DNA from 2 places in the Pseudodesulfovibrio thermohalotolerans genome. Region 2 is predicted to be linked to the other one. Evidence: predicted binding sites of a transcription regulator. Region 2 holds the regulator's gene; the other holds the start of a gene.
What was found. The regulator sigma-54, encoded in region 2, starts transcription at its own class of promoters, with help from an activator protein. The targets are predictions, from matches to a motif close to CTGGCACGGNNNNTGCTT.
Positions count from the first base shown of each region.

Region 1: the regulator sigma-54 is predicted to act here: its motif matches at 6,395-6,412, upstream of fdhF (formate dehydrogenase subunit alpha).

Region 1 covers NZ_CP120635.1:592,075-599,809, forward strand. Annotated here, with positions in the region: gene LF599_RS02740 (TrkH family potassium uptake protein) at 1-573, shown strand, start outside; gene LF599_RS02745 (sigma-54-dependent transcriptional regulator) at 613-1,953, opposite strand; gene LF599_RS02750 (HAMP domain-containing sensor histidine kinase) at 1,950-3,404, opposite strand; gene phnD (phosphate/phosphite/phosphonate ABC transporter substrate-binding protein) at 3,410-4,276, opposite strand; gene LF599_RS02760 (universal stress protein) at 4,299-4,736, opposite strand; gene LF599_RS02765 (YeiH family protein) at 4,927-6,006, opposite strand; gene fdhF (formate dehydrogenase subunit alpha) at 6,423-7,735, shown strand, end outside.
Region 2 covers NZ_CP120635.1:2,067,634-2,075,368, reverse strand. Annotated here, with positions in the region: gene LF599_RS09870 (KdsC family phosphatase) at 1-184, shown strand, start outside; gene lptC (LPS export ABC transporter periplasmic protein LptC) at 185-802, shown strand; gene lptA (lipopolysaccharide transport periplasmic protein LptA) at 843-1,646, shown strand; gene lptB (LPS export ABC transporter ATP-binding protein) at 1,649-2,374, shown strand; gene rpoN (RNA polymerase factor sigma-54) at 2,612-4,021, shown strand; gene hpf (ribosome hibernation-promoting factor, HPF/YfiA family) at 4,058-4,597, shown strand; gene LF599_RS09840 (PTS sugar transporter subunit IIA) at 4,600-5,049, shown strand; gene rapZ (RNase adapter RapZ) at 5,068-5,949, shown strand; gene LF599_RS09830 (PTS sugar transporter subunit IIA) at 5,952-6,389, shown strand; gene LF599_RS09825 (PTS sugar transporter subunit IIB) at 6,400-6,864, shown strand; gene LF599_RS09820 (PTS sugar transporter subunit IIC) at 6,893-7,567, shown strand; gene LF599_RS09815 (manganese-dependent inorganic pyrophosphatase) at 7,660-7,735, shown strand, end outside.

The DNA of each region.
Region 1 (7,735 bases), 1.5 Mb from region 2:
TTCGAGGCCGTGTCGGCCCTGACCACCACGGGCTTTTCCACGGTGGGCTACAACGATTGGAACGGGGTCGGGGTGGCGATCATGATCGGGCTGATGCTCGTCGGCGGCGGGACCTGCTCCACTGCCGGGGGCATCAAGCAGTTCCGCGTCCATCTCCTCTGGCGCGCCCTGACTCTGGAAATCCGGCGGCTGGTGGCCCCGCGCGGGGTGGTCCGGGAAAGCGCCCTGTGGGAAGGGGAGCGCAAGGTGTTTCTGAACGACGCCCAGGTGCGGCAGACGGCGGTGTTCGTCTTCCTGTACCTGCTGCTTTTCGCGCTCGGCGTGCTGTTGCTCTGCGCGGGCGGCTACGATCTGCAAAGCTCCCTGTTCGAGTTCGCCTCGGCCCTGGGAACGGTCGGGTTGAGCATCGGCGTGACGTCGCCGGACATGCCGAGGGCCGCGCTGTGGGCCGAGAGCCTGGCCATGTTCCTGGGCCGCCTGGAGTTCCTCGTGGTTGTCGCCAGCCTGTTCAAGCTGGGCGGCGACGCGCGAAACTACCTGACGAGCCGGGGCGGCGGGATGCGGCGCGGGTAGGCCGCGCGCGGGCCGCCGCCAGCCCGTTTCGGCTTTTCGCTACGCGCTGATGCCCAGCTCCTTCAGCTTCTTCCAGAGGACCTTCCGGCTGATGCCCAGCAGGCCCGCGGCGAGCTGCTTCCGGTTCCCGGTCTGCTCAAGGGCCTCGACGATTCGCTTCCTTTCGTATTCGCGGACGCCTTCCTCAAGGCTGGGCGGCTTTCCTGGCTGGCTGTCCAATTCCTCGCCGAGGACCCGCTGGGGCAGATGGCCCAGGCGGACCACGCCGTCCTGCGCCAGGAGTACGGAACGCTCCATGATGTTGCGAAGCTCGCGGATGTTTCCGGGGAAGTCGTAGACCATCAGCGCGGCCTGGGCTTCCGGCGACAGGAGGGTGCCTTCCTTCCTGTGCTTGTCGGCGTAGAGGCGGAGGAAGTGCTGCATCAGCTTGATCTTGTCGTCGCCCCTTTCCCGTAGGGGAGGCAGGTTTATGGGGACCACGTTGATGCGGTAGTAGAGGTCCTCGCGGAAGGAGCCTTCCTCCAGCGCCTTGTCGATGTCCTTGGCAGTGGCGAAAATGGTCCGCACGTCGACCTTGATGGGCGTGTTGCCGCCCACGCGGGTGATCTCGCCGTCTTCGAGGACCCTGAGCAGTTTCACCTGGAGGGCCAAGGGCATGTCGCCGACTTCGTCGAAGAAGAAGGTCCCCTGGTTGGCCGCCTCGAATTTGCCGATGCGCCGCTTGTGTGCCCCGGTGAACGCGCCTTTTTCGTGCCCGAACAGCTCAGATTCGAGGAGCTGTTCCGGCAGGGCCGAGCAGTTGACCTTGATGAAAGGCTTGCCGCTTCGGGAGCTCATGGTGTGCAGGGCGTTGGCGACCAGCTCCTTGCCGGTCCCGCTGGGGCCGAGGACGAGGACCGGAGTGCAGGCGTCCGCGACGGCCCGGATGCGCTCGAACACGGGCTGCATGGCCTGGCCGCCGATCATGGCGTCCAGCCCGGCGCTTGTCTTCAGGCGGGTGTTCTCCAGCCTGAGGTCGTGGTAGTTGAAATACCGTTCCACCGCGATGAGCAGCCCCTCGTTGGAAAACGGCTTGCAGAGGAAGTCGAACGCCCCGTGACGCATGGCGCTGACGGCCAGTTCGATTTCCGGGAAGGCCGTGATGAGCATGGTGCCGGTGCTCGGGTGGAGTTCCTTGACCTTGTCGATCAGCTCCAGCCCGGAGATGCCCGGAAGGCGCATGTCCGTGATGAGCAGGTCGAAGCTGGCCGCTCCCATGGCTTGGAGCGCGCTGTCCGCGTCTTCAAAGCTCTCCACCAGGTAGCTCTCGGCGGAGAGGGTGTGTTGCATTCCGATGCGGATGGACAGTTCGTCTTCCACCAGAATGATGCTCTTGCTCATGTATCCTTCCTCGCGCGAGGCAGGCGGATGGAGAACACGCTGCCGGTCTCGTCGGACCGCAGCAGTTCGAGCCTGCCCGAGTGTTGTTCTATGAGGGACTTGGAGAGCGCCAGGCCGAGCCCGGTCCCCTCTTCGTTCTTGGTGGTGTAGAAGGGCACGAAGATCTTGTCCCTGATCGCCTCGGGGATGCCTCCGCCGGAGTCGGAGACGAGGATGACCATGTCCTCGCCGTCCATGGCCCCTTCCACCCTTATTTCGCCGCCTTCCGGCATGGCCTGGACCGCGTTGACGAGCAGGTTGACCAGCACCTGCTGTATTTTCGTGTTGTCGACGGGGGTGGCCGGGAGGCCGTCGGGCATGTCCACGCGTATCTCCACGCGCCGCTTCCGGCTGTAGAGCTCCAGCAGGGAGACGCATTTCCGGACCACGTCCCGCATGTCCGTCAGTTGGACGTTCATGGAGGATTGGCGGGAATAGTCCAAGAGGTCGCCCATGATTTTCCTGATCCGCGAGAGCCCGGAATTGATGACTTCGATGTGCTGTTCGCGCTCCTGCTCGTCGAGTTTGCCCTTGAGCAGGTTGTTGAAGCAGAGCATGACGCCGCCCAGCGGGTTGTTCACCTCGTGGGCGATGCTCGCGGTGAGCTGGCCGATAGTCGCCATCTTCTCCGTGTGAAACATCTTTTCCTTGGTCCTGGCCCGCGTCTGCTCCTCGTTGCGCAGCCGCGTTATCATCCATTCGAAGCTCCGCTGCAACTGGCCTATCTCGTCACCCCTGGGCGGGAGGCTCGGGAAGGGCTTGGAAAAATCCTCGTTCACGGTGAACCGTTCCATGGCGTCGGACAGACTGTGCAAGGACTTGACCAGATACTCCACCGCGATTCCCACGGCCAGGAGGGAGAAGAGAATCCATGTCACGGAAATGGTGATGATGTCGTTTCGGGAGGAAATCCTGGCCCGTTCGATGTCCTCCATGGAGAAGGTGAGGCTGCACCATCCCCAGTTTTTCGACTCGATGGACAGGGGGATCGTCACGGCGAGCAGCGCGTCGGCTCCCTGTCCGATCTCGCGAATATCCTCGCCCGGACCGGCCGGGGGCGCGTAGGCATCACCGCCTGAGGCACCGGTTTCCCGCTTCACCACCGTGCGGCCGTGCTTGTCGAGGACCCGGAAGGCCAGGATGCGGGGGTCGGTCCGCATGACGTCGTCCACGTAATAGGAAATGTAGTCGACCATGTCGTTCTCGTCGAGCATGTCGAGCTCTTCGAAGATGAACGTGTTGGTGAAGAGAATGGCCGACGCCCTGGCCAGGGACATGGCCTGTTGTCTCGCCCTGTTCACGAGCAGGGTCTGCTCGTCCTTGAGCATGTAGTGCGCGGTGGTGGTGATCGCGCCGATGATGCACAGCAGCACAATGCCGATGAACCTGAACCGCAGCCCGGGAGTATACATGGCGGCTACCTCCGGTACCCGAACCGGGCCGCGCAGTTCCGCATCTCGCGGATCGGGTCGTAGTCGGCGTCCGAGACAGGCGCGAAGCCGTTTCGGAGCAGGGGGCTCCATTTGGCGGACCGCGCCCGGATGTCCGGGGAGGCGTAGTCCATGTCGAGCAGGGTGCGTTTCAGACGGTCGATTTCGGGGATGTTCCCCCGGCGGGCGGCCAATACGAATCCCGGGTGAGGCTCGGTCACGGCCAGGACCTTGAGTCCATCCCCGGCGAACTCGCGGAATGTGGATTCCGAGACGGCCCCGGCGTCGTATGCGCCGCGAAGCACCGACCGGATTACCGCGTCGTGGGTGCGCAGGTTCTTCGTTTCCCCGAAGTCCTGCTTGGCGATGCCGCGATTCCCGAGATGGCAGAGGGGATGCAGGTAGCCCGCCGTGGAGTGGAGCGAGGCGAAGGCGAAGGATTTTCCCTTGAGATCGGCGAGGACGTTGAGGTCGCTCCTGCCCTTGACGGTGAAGATGACGGTTCGGCTCGTTGGCGTGTGGTCCCTGGAGAGTACCGCGCACAGGGGCGTGACGTCGGCCGAAGATTCTCTGGCTTCAACATAGGAAAGCCCGCCGAGGATGGCGATGTCGATTTTGCCGTTCAGGAGGTCGGCGATGATGGACGCGTAATCCTTGGCCAGCTCCAGCTCGACGGGGATGCCGCTCAGTCCGGTGATGTAGTCGGTGAACGGCAGGTACTGCCGGTACATCATCAACGGATGGTTGAGTGTGATGACGCCCAGCCTGAGCGGGGGCTGGGGCGTCTGCGCGGCGAGGGCCGGGGCGGACAGGACCGCCAGAATGAGTATGAGGAATCGTATGATGCCGGACATTGCTCCCTTTGTCCCGTTGCCGTCAGAGCACCTGCATGACTTCGCAGGACGCCTTTCGGCTCAGGCAGCGGACCAGGCTGAAGGGGTTGTGCCTCCGTTTCCTGCCTCCCACCACCAGAAGTTGCGACTTGACGTGCCGGATGTGCTTGAGGATGCAATATAAGGGAGACTTCCACTCGATGTACAGCCGATAATTGATGTTCATGGATTCGGCCTTTCCCGTGATCCGGGCCAGGCGGCGTTCGACTTCGGGCCGTTCCACCTTCTGCGAGTAGGCGATGAAGTCCCGCCGGTCTCCCTCGGTGGCCAGGGAATCGATCATTCCGTAGTGGGAAAGGTTGTCCTCGACGACGTGGATGATGTCCAGGGAGGTCCTGTTGAGCGCGCAGTATTTGAGGGCGTAGTCTTCCGCGCGCATGCAGTGGGCTTCGCCGGTCGTTGCGAGAAGGATGCTGTCCATGTGTGCCTCCGATGATGAGTCCGGGACCGCGCCGACAACGGCGCGGTCCCGGCGATCCGTGTTGCCTCAGCCGTTGATCGCGATGGCGATTAACACAAGCCCGATCCCGAGAAGGCAAACCATCAGGTCCTGCTTGCGGCTGGAGGAAAGTCGCTTGATGTACTTGGTCATGGTGTACGTCCTTTTGTGGTTAGTTGATGAAATACAGCACGGCGATCAGCGCGAGGCCCGCCTTGAGCGACGCCACGGTGAAGCCTACGACGATTCCGGTCAGGCCCGCGGCCTTGAGGTCTGACAGGCGGGTGGTCAGGCCGATGCTGGCGAAGCCGAGGAGAAACGCCCATTCCATGAACACCTTGGCCGTCTTTGCGGCCGGGGCGGAGATCATTCCGGCGGTGTTCATGAGCACGATGGCGAGGAAGCCGAGCACGAACACCGGGAACTTGGAGACGATGATCTGCCACTTGTTGATGGATTCGCGCGAGGTGGTGGTTTCGCGCTGGCACGCCAAGATGGTCAGCATCAGGACCACGAAGGGCAGGAACAGGACGCGGCCGATGTTGTACACACCCGCGACCACGCCCGCTCCGTCGCTGAAGCCGAAACCGGCGGCGAGGACTTGGGCGGAGTTGATGATGCCCACGCCCGCAAACGCGCCGTACTGGGCGTCGCTGAGTTCCAGCATCCGGCCCAGGGGCGGAAAGACCACCAGGGCGAGCAGGCCGAACATGAGGACCACGGCGATGGAGTAGGCCATCTCCTCCTTCTTCGCGTTGACGGCGGGCGACACGGCGATGGTCGCGGAAACGCCGCACACGGACAGGCCTGCGGCCAGACATGCGCTGAGCGAGGGGGACACGTTCAGCTTCTTGCCGATCCACATGAGCAGAATGGCCGAGCCGAACAGGAAGGCGAAGATCAGGCCGAGGGCCTGCCCGCCCACCGTGACCAGGCCCGCCAGGGAATACTTTGCGCCCATGACGACGATGCCGGTCTTGGTCAGAATGGTGGAGAAGCGCAATCCGGGCTGCAACATCCCGGGCACGCCCACGGTGTTGCGGATGGCGATGCCCACAAGAATGGCCAGGATGAAGTCCTTGATGGTCAGGTACGTTTTGAAAAATTCGAACCGCAGCAGAAGCGGCGCGGCGAAATGGGCGAATACCGCCACCGAGATGACGAGCAGAATGCCCGGAAGGCTCTCCAACACCTCGTTGATGAATGCCTTTTGGACGTCGGTCCCGTCCATTGTCCTTGAATCGATAGTCATAAGTCCTCCCTGCGAAATGATGCTTTCATAAAGGCAACATGTGTGCCAGCGGAGTCTGCTTTCCTAACAGACTGAAATAGATGTACTTGTGTGTTTCTCGGAAGTCCCCGGCCTAGCTGAAGTGTTCCCGATCGGAAACATGGGCTGTTCTCTGTGTTCCGTCCTGGTAACGGTTTTTCCGGCCGGGAAGGGGAAATCCGGCTGTCGGGGGTATGCGATTCGCGACCAACTGGAGTGCAATCGGGGTACGATTAATTGCGCGCAATTTTATTTTTTTGCAGACGTAATTGCGCGCAATTTCGTGCAACCGGCTAGGGGGTGCATTTTTTCGAATCAGTCAGTGTGCTGGGATTACAGGTTATTTTTTTTGACGCGCAGGCTCGTTTTGTTGGCACGCCCCGTGCTTAAGGGGGGCCATGCAACATATCTCCACCACTTGCCCATATTGCGGCGTCGGCTGCGCCCTGTCCCTGAACGTGGACGGCGATCGCATCGTAAGCGTCTCGGCCGGACCGGAACCGTCGGTCAACCAGGGCGCTCTCTGTTCCAAGGGACGGTACGGATACGACTTCGTTCACCATCCCGACCGTCTGACTACTCCGCTGATCCGCCGGGACGGCGAATTGGTTCCCGCTTCCTGGGACGAGGCACTCGGCCTGGTCGCGGAGCGGCTTGGCGGCATCGCGGCCGAGTTCGGCCCGCAAGCCGTGGGCGGTTTCAGCAGCGCCCGGTGCACCAACGAGGAGAACTATCTTTTCCAGAAACTATTCCGCGCAGGGCTCGGCTCCAACAATGTCGACCACTGCGCCCGTCTCTGACACGCTCCCACGGTGGCCGGTCTGGCCACATCGCTTGGAAGCGGCTCCATGACCAACTCCATTCGGGAGCTCTGGGACATGGGCGAGGGGGACTGCGTTTGCGTGGTCGGCTCCAACACCACGGCCTGTCATCCGGTGATCGGGCTGGGCATGATGGAGGCCAAGCGCAACGGGGCCAGGCTGGTGGTTATCGATCCGCGCCGGATCGATCTCGCCCGGCAGGCCGACGTCTGGCTTCGGCTGCGCCCCGGAACCGACACCGCGCTTCTTTCGGGCATCGCGGCGGAGATTCTTAATTTGGGCCTTGCCGACGTGGACGCGGTTGCGGCGGCTACCGAAGGTTTCGACGATTTCCGCGAGAAGCTGGCCGAGTTCGATCTCAAAACCGTTTCCGCCATCACGGAAATACCCGAGGACGACATCCGCGAGGCCGCCCGGTGCATCGGCACGTCTCTGAACACGACGTTTTATTACACCATGGGCGTCACCCAGTTCATCTTCGGCACCAATAACGTCCTGGCGGTCTCCAACCTGGCGTTGCTGACCGGCAACGTCGGCCGCCCCAAGACCGGCGTGAACCCGTTGCGCGGCCAGAATAACGTGCAGGGGTCCTGCGACATGGGGGCGTTGCCCAACGTGCTGACCGGCTACCGCAACGTGTCGGACGACGCCGTGCGGTCAGATTTTGAAAAGGCCTGGGGAGTCGAAATCCCCGCGACGCCCGGCCTGACCATTCCCCGGATGTTCAATGCCATCGGGGAAGACCGGCTGAAAGGGCTGTTCATTTTCGGTGAGAACCCCATGCGCAGCGACCCCGACATCACCCATGTCGAGCACTGCCTGCGCCATGTGGATTTCCTGGTGGTTCAGGACCTCTTTTTGACCGAGACGGCGGAGCTTGCCGACGTGGT
Region 2 (7,735 bases):
TTTGGCCGTTATGAAACGCGCGGGGCTGGCCCTTTGCGTGCCCAACGCCGTGCCCGAGGTGGCCGAGGCCGCCGACTGGATGTCCACCCGCAAAGGCGGGGAGGGCGCGGTTCGCGAGGCTGTCACCTTCATCATTGAAGCCCGGGGCCTCAAGGAAAAAGCCCTCAATTACTGGGTGGACTAGATGAAAGGCCGTCCGGCTCTGATTCTTCTCGTCATATTCGCTTTGGGGCTGCTTTTAGGCGTGGGCGTCAACGAACTCTTTCTTTCCGATCCTATTCTGGAGCCGAAGGAAGACGTTGAGCGCGCCCCCATATCCCGTGAGGCCATGTTCGCCGACGCCGATATTTCGGCTGAGGACATCGAATTGGTGCAGGGCAAGCAGGGAAGTCTGAATTGGAAGCTCCTGGCCAAAAGCGCGAAGTACAATCAGGAACTCGGTATCATTGCCGTGAATTTCCCGCAGCTCACCGCGTTTTTCGGCGATGACCGCCAAGAGGTCTATGTGCAGTCGGAGCGTGGCGAGGTGGATCAGGAGAATGACAACCTCACACTGTACGACAGGGTCAGCGGCCGCTTCGGCGATTTGGCCTTGGATGCCCAGCAGCTTGATTATGTGGGGGCGATAGGTAAGGTGTACCTCAAAGGCGGCGTCTCGTTGCGCCGTTCCGACATGATCGTCCAGGCCAAGGCCCTGGAGATCGATCTTGTCACGAGACAACTGGTGGCCGCAGGTGGCGTGGAAGCGTTGCTGGCCCCCGAGGGACTGGTTGGAAGTCCTTTGCAAGACGACAAGGAATAAGACGTTGCTGAATACGGTTCGCCAAACGGTTATTTTGCTGATGCTGGTTGTGCTCCTGATTCCGGCCGGGGCGATGGCCCAGGACTGGGGCGAGGTGTCCGAGGCTACGGTCAACCTCAACGTTCGCAAGGAACCCGCTCCGGGCTCGGCTCATGTGGTCACGCTGACCAAAGGGCAGCGGGTGAGGACCGACTTTCCGCAAAACGGCTGGGTGGCAGTATTCGAACTCGATGAAAAGGAACGCGACCTGTCCAAAGCCATCGGGTATGCCAACGCCAAATATTTCAAAACAGTACAGGTGAAGAAGGCCGAACCCACGCCGGCCGCCGCTCCGCAACAGGATTCCGGCGAAGGCGAGGTCAAGGCGCCCGTGGCCGAGACTCCGCCGCCCGCATCCGTTCCGGTGAGTGTCGATCCGAGCCGTGCGCCGGTAAAGATCACCTCCGACCGCATGACCTATGACGAGGCGGGCAAGGTCATTTCCTTCGAAGGCAACGTTGTCGCGGTCCACGGCGAACTGACCCTTTGGGCCGACAAACTTTCGGCCTACCTTTTGGCTGACGGACAGAGGAAATTCTCGGCCGACAGCGTTGAGCGAATCGTTGCCGAGGGCAGTGTTCGAGCCAAGAAGGGCAACACCGAGGGAACCTGCGGCAGACTGACCTATCTGGTCGGCCCGCAGCTTCTCAAGATGGAACAGAATCCCAAGTTGCAGGACGGCCCCAATTCCCTGACGGGCGAAGTCATCAATTTCCATATCAAGGACGACCGGTCGGAGGTCATAGGCGGCGAGCAGCGCGTCAAGGCCATCTTCATGACCCCCGGCAACATGAAGGTGCAATAGCCATGGGCGAAGGTCTGCGCGCAACCAACCTGTCCAAGCGGTACGGCCAGAAAGAGGTCGTGCATGGCATCAACATCGAGCTCAACTCCCGGGAAGTCGTCGGCCTGCTTGGCCCGAACGGCGCGGGAAAGACCACGACGTTCTACATGCTTGTGGGCATCGTGCAGCCCAATACCGGGGTGGTCACCCTGGATGGGCAGGAGCTTACGGACAAACCGCTGCACGAACGCGCCCGGCTTGGGGTAAGTTATCTGCCGCAGGAAAGCTCCATCTTCAAGAAGCTGACCGTGCGCCAGAATTTGGAGATCATTCTCGAACAGACCTCCATGACTTCCAAGGAGCAGCGGGCGAGGGCGGATGAATTGCTTGAGATGTTCACCATCACCAAGCTGGCGGATCAGGCGGCCATGTTTTTGTCCGGCGGTGAGCGGCGCAGGCTGGAGATTGCCAGGGCGCTTATTCTCGACCCGCAGTTCATTCTTCTTGATGAGCCATTCGCGGGTATCGACCCCATCGCGGTCATCGACATCCAGGAAATCATCTCCGTACTCAAGTCCATGGAGATCGGTATTCTCATTTCCGACCACAACGTTCGGGAAACTTTGAATATTTGTGACAGAGCCTATCTCGTTTACGAAGGTACGGTCATTCTTGAAGGGGCTCCGACCGATATCGTGAAGTCCAGCCGAGCCCGGCAGATTTATCTGGGCGAAGATTTCCGGCTCTGATTCACCGCCCACATCTTTTTTTAGCTTTCTCGATTTACACTGTACCCAAAGGTTGGTACACTTTTTTCATACCATAATATATTCGATTGATTGCGAATAGAAACAGGATGTTATCACAATGGTGTTGCATCCTTTAATTCGTTGTGGCATAGTTCAACCGAAAGAAATGGCAAGCCGAGCAAAAAAAATTTCTTTATCCGGCAGCCGATAAACGCAACCCTAAGCGAGTGACGAATCATGGGATTGGAACTTCGACAACAGCTCAAGCTCTCACAGCAACTGGTCATGACGCCCCAGTTGCAGCAGGCCATCAAGCTGCTGCAACTCTCCCGTCTTGAACTGTTGGAGACGGTGCAGCAGGAATTGTTGGAGAATCCTTTCCTGGATGAGACCGAAACCGAAACCGAGGTATCGGACAAGTCCGAGGTTCTGACCGAGTCTCAGGCCGAAGAGGAACTGGTCCGCAATGCGGATTGGGAGAACTATCTCGGCGAATTTTCCTCCACCTCCAAGCAGGCGTTGTCCCGCGACCTGGAAGTGCCTGAGGAGGGCGTTTCCTTTGAGGCGCGGTTGGCTTCCAAGCCGTCCCTGGAAGGCCATCTCAATTGGCAGATGCGGCTTTCCAGTTTCAGCGAAAGCGAGCTTGCGATTGGTGATGTCATCCTCGGCAATCTTGATTCCAACGGCTATCTCCAGGCTTCCATGGAAGAGTTGACCGCCATGGTTCAGGCTTCCGAGGAGGAGATTGAGAGCGTACTCACTCGCATTCAGCATCTCGATCCCGTCGGGGTGGGCGCGCGCACTCCGCAGGAGTGTCTTCTGGTTCAGATGGAGGTTCTTGATTACGACGACCCGATCCTGGTGTCCCTCGTGCAGGACCATCTGGAAGATCTGGAAAAGAACCGCTACAAGCCCCTTGCCCGCAAGTTCAAGATTTCCATGGAAGAGCTCAAGGAGTATTTGGATCTTCTCCAGACCCTGGACCCCATGCCGGGCGCCAATTTTTCCAGCACTGAGCCGCACTATGTCAGCCCTGATGTCTTCGTCTACAAATACGGGGAAGATTTTGTCATCATTCTTAATGAAGATGGGATGCCCCGTTTGCAGATGAACACCTTCTACATGGACTCCATGAAGGGGGCGGCCGACAAGGAAAAGGAATACTTTCAGGAAAAGATGCGCTCCGCCGCGTGGTTGATGAAAAGTCTGTACCAGCGGCAGCGAACCTTGTATAAAGTAGTTGAAAGTATTGTCGGTTTTCAAAGAGCCTTTTTCGAGGAAGGCGTAACAAAGCTCAAACCCCTGATCCTCAAGGAGGTGGCTGAGGATATAGAGATGCACGAGTCCACCGTGAGCCGGATCACTACCAGCAAGTATGTTTCGACTCCTCATGGAATTTTCGAGTTGAAGTTCTTCTTCAACTCGGCCCTGGACCTCAATGACGGTTCCCAGGTGGGTTCGGAGAGCGTCAAGGCGCTCATCAAGCAAATGATCTCGGAAGAAGACACGAAGAAACCGCTCAGTGACGAGAGAATCGGCGAAATCCTCCAGGAAAAGCTGGAAGTGAATATCGCCAGGCGCACGGTCGCCAAATACCGCTCGGCCATGGGCATTCCTTCTTCTTCCAAACGCAAGCAGTATTTCTAGATTCTGCTTGCCGCAAACGCAACCAGGAGGCAGCGTATGAACATCAGCTTCACTTTCAAGAATTTCGAGCCTTCCGATCACCTCAAGGGGTACGCGGAAAAGCGTTTTGAAAAGGTAGCGAAATACGTTTCCGATGCGGAAGCAGATCTCCAGGTCAATTTGTTGGTCGACAAGTTCCGCCACAAGGCGGATGTGATCCTGAACTCGGATCGCATTCATATCTCGGCCTACGAAGATTCTGAAGATATGTATTCGACCATCGACATGGTCCTGGACAAGCTGGAAGCCCAGCTCCGCAAGATGCGGGAAAAGATGAAGAACCGCCCCAGACAGGCGCGTCCCAATAAAATGGCGCAGATGAACTACCTGTCCTTCGAGGAAGGCGGCGGTGCAGCTCCAACCATCGTTGGCTCCGACGCATACGAGCCCAAGCCCATGTCCGTGGACGAGGCCGCCATGCAGTTGGATGCCCTTGAAAATGAGTTCCTGGTGTTTCGCAATTCGGAGACCGAAGGCGTTAACGTCATATACAAGAGAAAAAACGGCGATTACGGACTGATCGACCCCGGTAACTAAGCATGAAACTCAGTGATTATCTGGCGAAGGAGCTGATCCTTCCCGAATTGCAGTCCGAGAACAAGTCGGACGTATTGCATGAACTAGTCGCCCCCTTGGGCGAACAATATCCAGAGATGGACACGGACCTGGCGGTCCGTGTCCTTCTCGATCGAGAAAGACTCGGATCCACCGGGATCGGCGATGGCATCGCCATTCCGCACGGCAAGCTTGAGGACTTGGAGAAGGTCATCGTTGTCGTGGGCCGCAGCCTGAAAGGCGTGGAGTTCGAGGCGCTCGATCACAGCCCCTGCAACATTTTCTTCCTGGTGCTCGCGCCGGAACAGGTGGCGGGTATGCATCTGCGCGTTCTGGCTCAGATATCCCGTCTTCTCAAGGACGAGGAATTCCGCAAGGCTTTCCTCACGGCTGAAGATACTGAGGCTCTCTGGACTCTCCTCAAAAGCGTCTAAACCGATGGGTGTGCACCGATGACGTCGAACAATTCCTTTCCCGTGGTCATCGTTACCGGACTCTCGGGTTCCGGCAAGAGTACGGCTCTTCGGGTTTTCGAAGACCTCGGCTTCTTTTGTATCGACGGCCTGCCGTCCGAAATGTCGCCCAAGCTGGCTGACCTTATTCTCAAGTTCGATACCAAGTATCGGGGGCTTGCGCTAGGCATGGACCTGCGCCAGCTCGAATTTGTGGACGGATGGGCTCAGGCGCTGGAAGGTTTTCGAGAACTCGGCATCACCCCGCAGGTCCTTTTCCTTGAGGCAAAGATGGCTGAGCTGGTCCGTCGTTACGCCACGACCCGTCGGCCGCATCCGCTGGAGTATGGCAATCTCGGGTTGGAACAGGCTTTGGAGAAGGAGAAACAGCTTCTTGAGTTGGTGCGTTCCCAGGCCGCTTTGGTTCTGGATACCACGGACTATTCGATCCATGATTTGCGCCGGGTCATTCAAACAAAATGGTCGGCCCTTGAGGACGTGGGCATGGGTATGCGGGTGCATATCATCACCTTCGGCTTCAAGTACGGCGTGCCCTCCGAGGCGGATTTGGTCTTTGACCTACGTTTTCTGCCCAACCCCTATTTCGACAAATCGTTGCGTCCCATGTCCGGGATGGACAAGGCCGTATCCGATTATGTCCTCAACAACCCCGCCGGAAGTGGTTTCATCAAGCGGTTTCATGAATTCCTGCTTTATATCCTTCCCCTTTATGCAGATGAAGGGCGCTACAGGATAACCCTGGCGCTGGGGTGCACCGGAGGCCGGCATCGGTCGGTATCCGTTGCCGAGTCGGTACTGGCGACACTCAAGGAAAAAGGCTATACAGTATCGATTGAACATCGACACATGGAACTCGGATAGACATGGTTGCAAAAACTGGAAAAAAGGACGGAGTGATCGGCGTGGTACTGGTCACGCACGGTACCTTCGGCGAAAGCTTGCTTCAGGCGGCGGAGATGGTCATGGGTCCTCAGGTAAATTGCCTGGCCGTGGGCATTGACGTGCAGAAGGGTGTGGACGAGGCTCTGGAGGGCGTGCGAAAGGCTATCCAGTCCCTGGAACAGGGAAAGGGTGTCCTGGCTCTTACCGATTTGTTCGGCGGTTCTCCCACGACCATGTCCCTTTCTCTTATGAAAGCGGAAAATGTCGAGGTCATCACCGGTGTCAACCTGCCCATGCTTGTGGCGGCCCTGCAGGGGCGGACCATGAAACTGCACGATCTAGCCGAACAGGCCATGGTCGCGGGACAGCAGGGGATCAAGGTCGCCGGAGCGATGCTGCGTAAAAAAGCAAAGAAGTAGGAATGAAGCCGTGACTCTCGTTCGTATCGACAATCGCTTGATTCACGGCCAGATCATCGAGACGTGGCTGCCGTATACCGGGGCCAGGACCGTCATCGTTGCCAACGATGAGCTGGCCCATGACATTCTGCAGCAGGAGATCATGTCTTTGGCTATTCCCCAGGCGGTGAAAAGTTCCTTCATCACCGTGGAGGAAGTGCCTGAAGCCGTTACCAAGCTGAGTTCCAATTCCGGCGAATACGCCGCCATCATCCTTTTTTCCAACTGTTCCGATGCGCGCCGCGCCTTCGATTCGGGGTTCGGTTTTCATGTGCTCAACATCGGAAACGTTCACTACAGCCCGGGCAAACGGCAGATTTCGCCGAGCGTGGCCTTGTCCGACGAAGACGAGACCTGCCTGCGGCATCTCAACAAAAAGGGCGTGGAGCTGGATTTTCGATGTGTTCCCAATGACCCCATACAGGTGAGGTTCTAGCCGTCATGATCTTGCCCCATTCCTTCGCCTGGTTTGCACTGGTCGCTTTTTTTTTGCCCTCTTCTCCCTTTTTCGTTCAGCGCTGAGCATCGGGCTACTTGAGCGTCCCCTGGTGGTGGGTTTCTTCTGGGGAGCAGCCACTGGCGAGTTTACCACCAGCCTTTACATCGCCATTTTCTTCGAGCTGTTCTGGCTCGACCTCATTCCGGCGGGCACTTACATTCCACCGCAGCTTACCGCCGCGACGTTTTCCGCACTGACGCTGACCACCTACTTTGGTCTGGACCAACCCTCCAGGATCATGCCTGTGCTTTTCGCCAGTATGCCGCTGGCCTGGATAGGCACCAAGGTGGAAGGGTGGTTGCGCGAACGTGAGCAGGGAAGCTACAATATGCTGTTGAACTGGGCGCGCAATCCCGGCACCGTCCATCTCCCTGGAATGCTCATTTTGCGTTCCATGACGAGAAATCTGTTCATGAGCTGGATTTCCTTTCTGGCTGCTGTCCTTGTCCTCAAGCAGGGGTTTGAGATCATATTCACATTGTATCCGGCTATCTTTACGCGATTGGGCGTGACCTGGGCCTACCTTTGGGTGGCCGCATCTCTCGGGGGCCTAATGGCTCTGCGCCTGAAACGGGCTTATGTCGTTCTTACGACGGGCATAATTCTTTTCTCGCTTTTCTTACTTTGGCCTCGCTTTTAGCTTGGCAGTCGGCATAGTTTGTGATATCTCTCACATTCTGTTTTAGATGCTCAAATTCCTGATAAAGGATAAATCAATTAGGAGGACTTGATATGGCTATTTTGGTTGTTGGACACAAGAACCCCGATACCGACACCGTTGCTTCCGCGATCGGTGCCGCCGACCTGT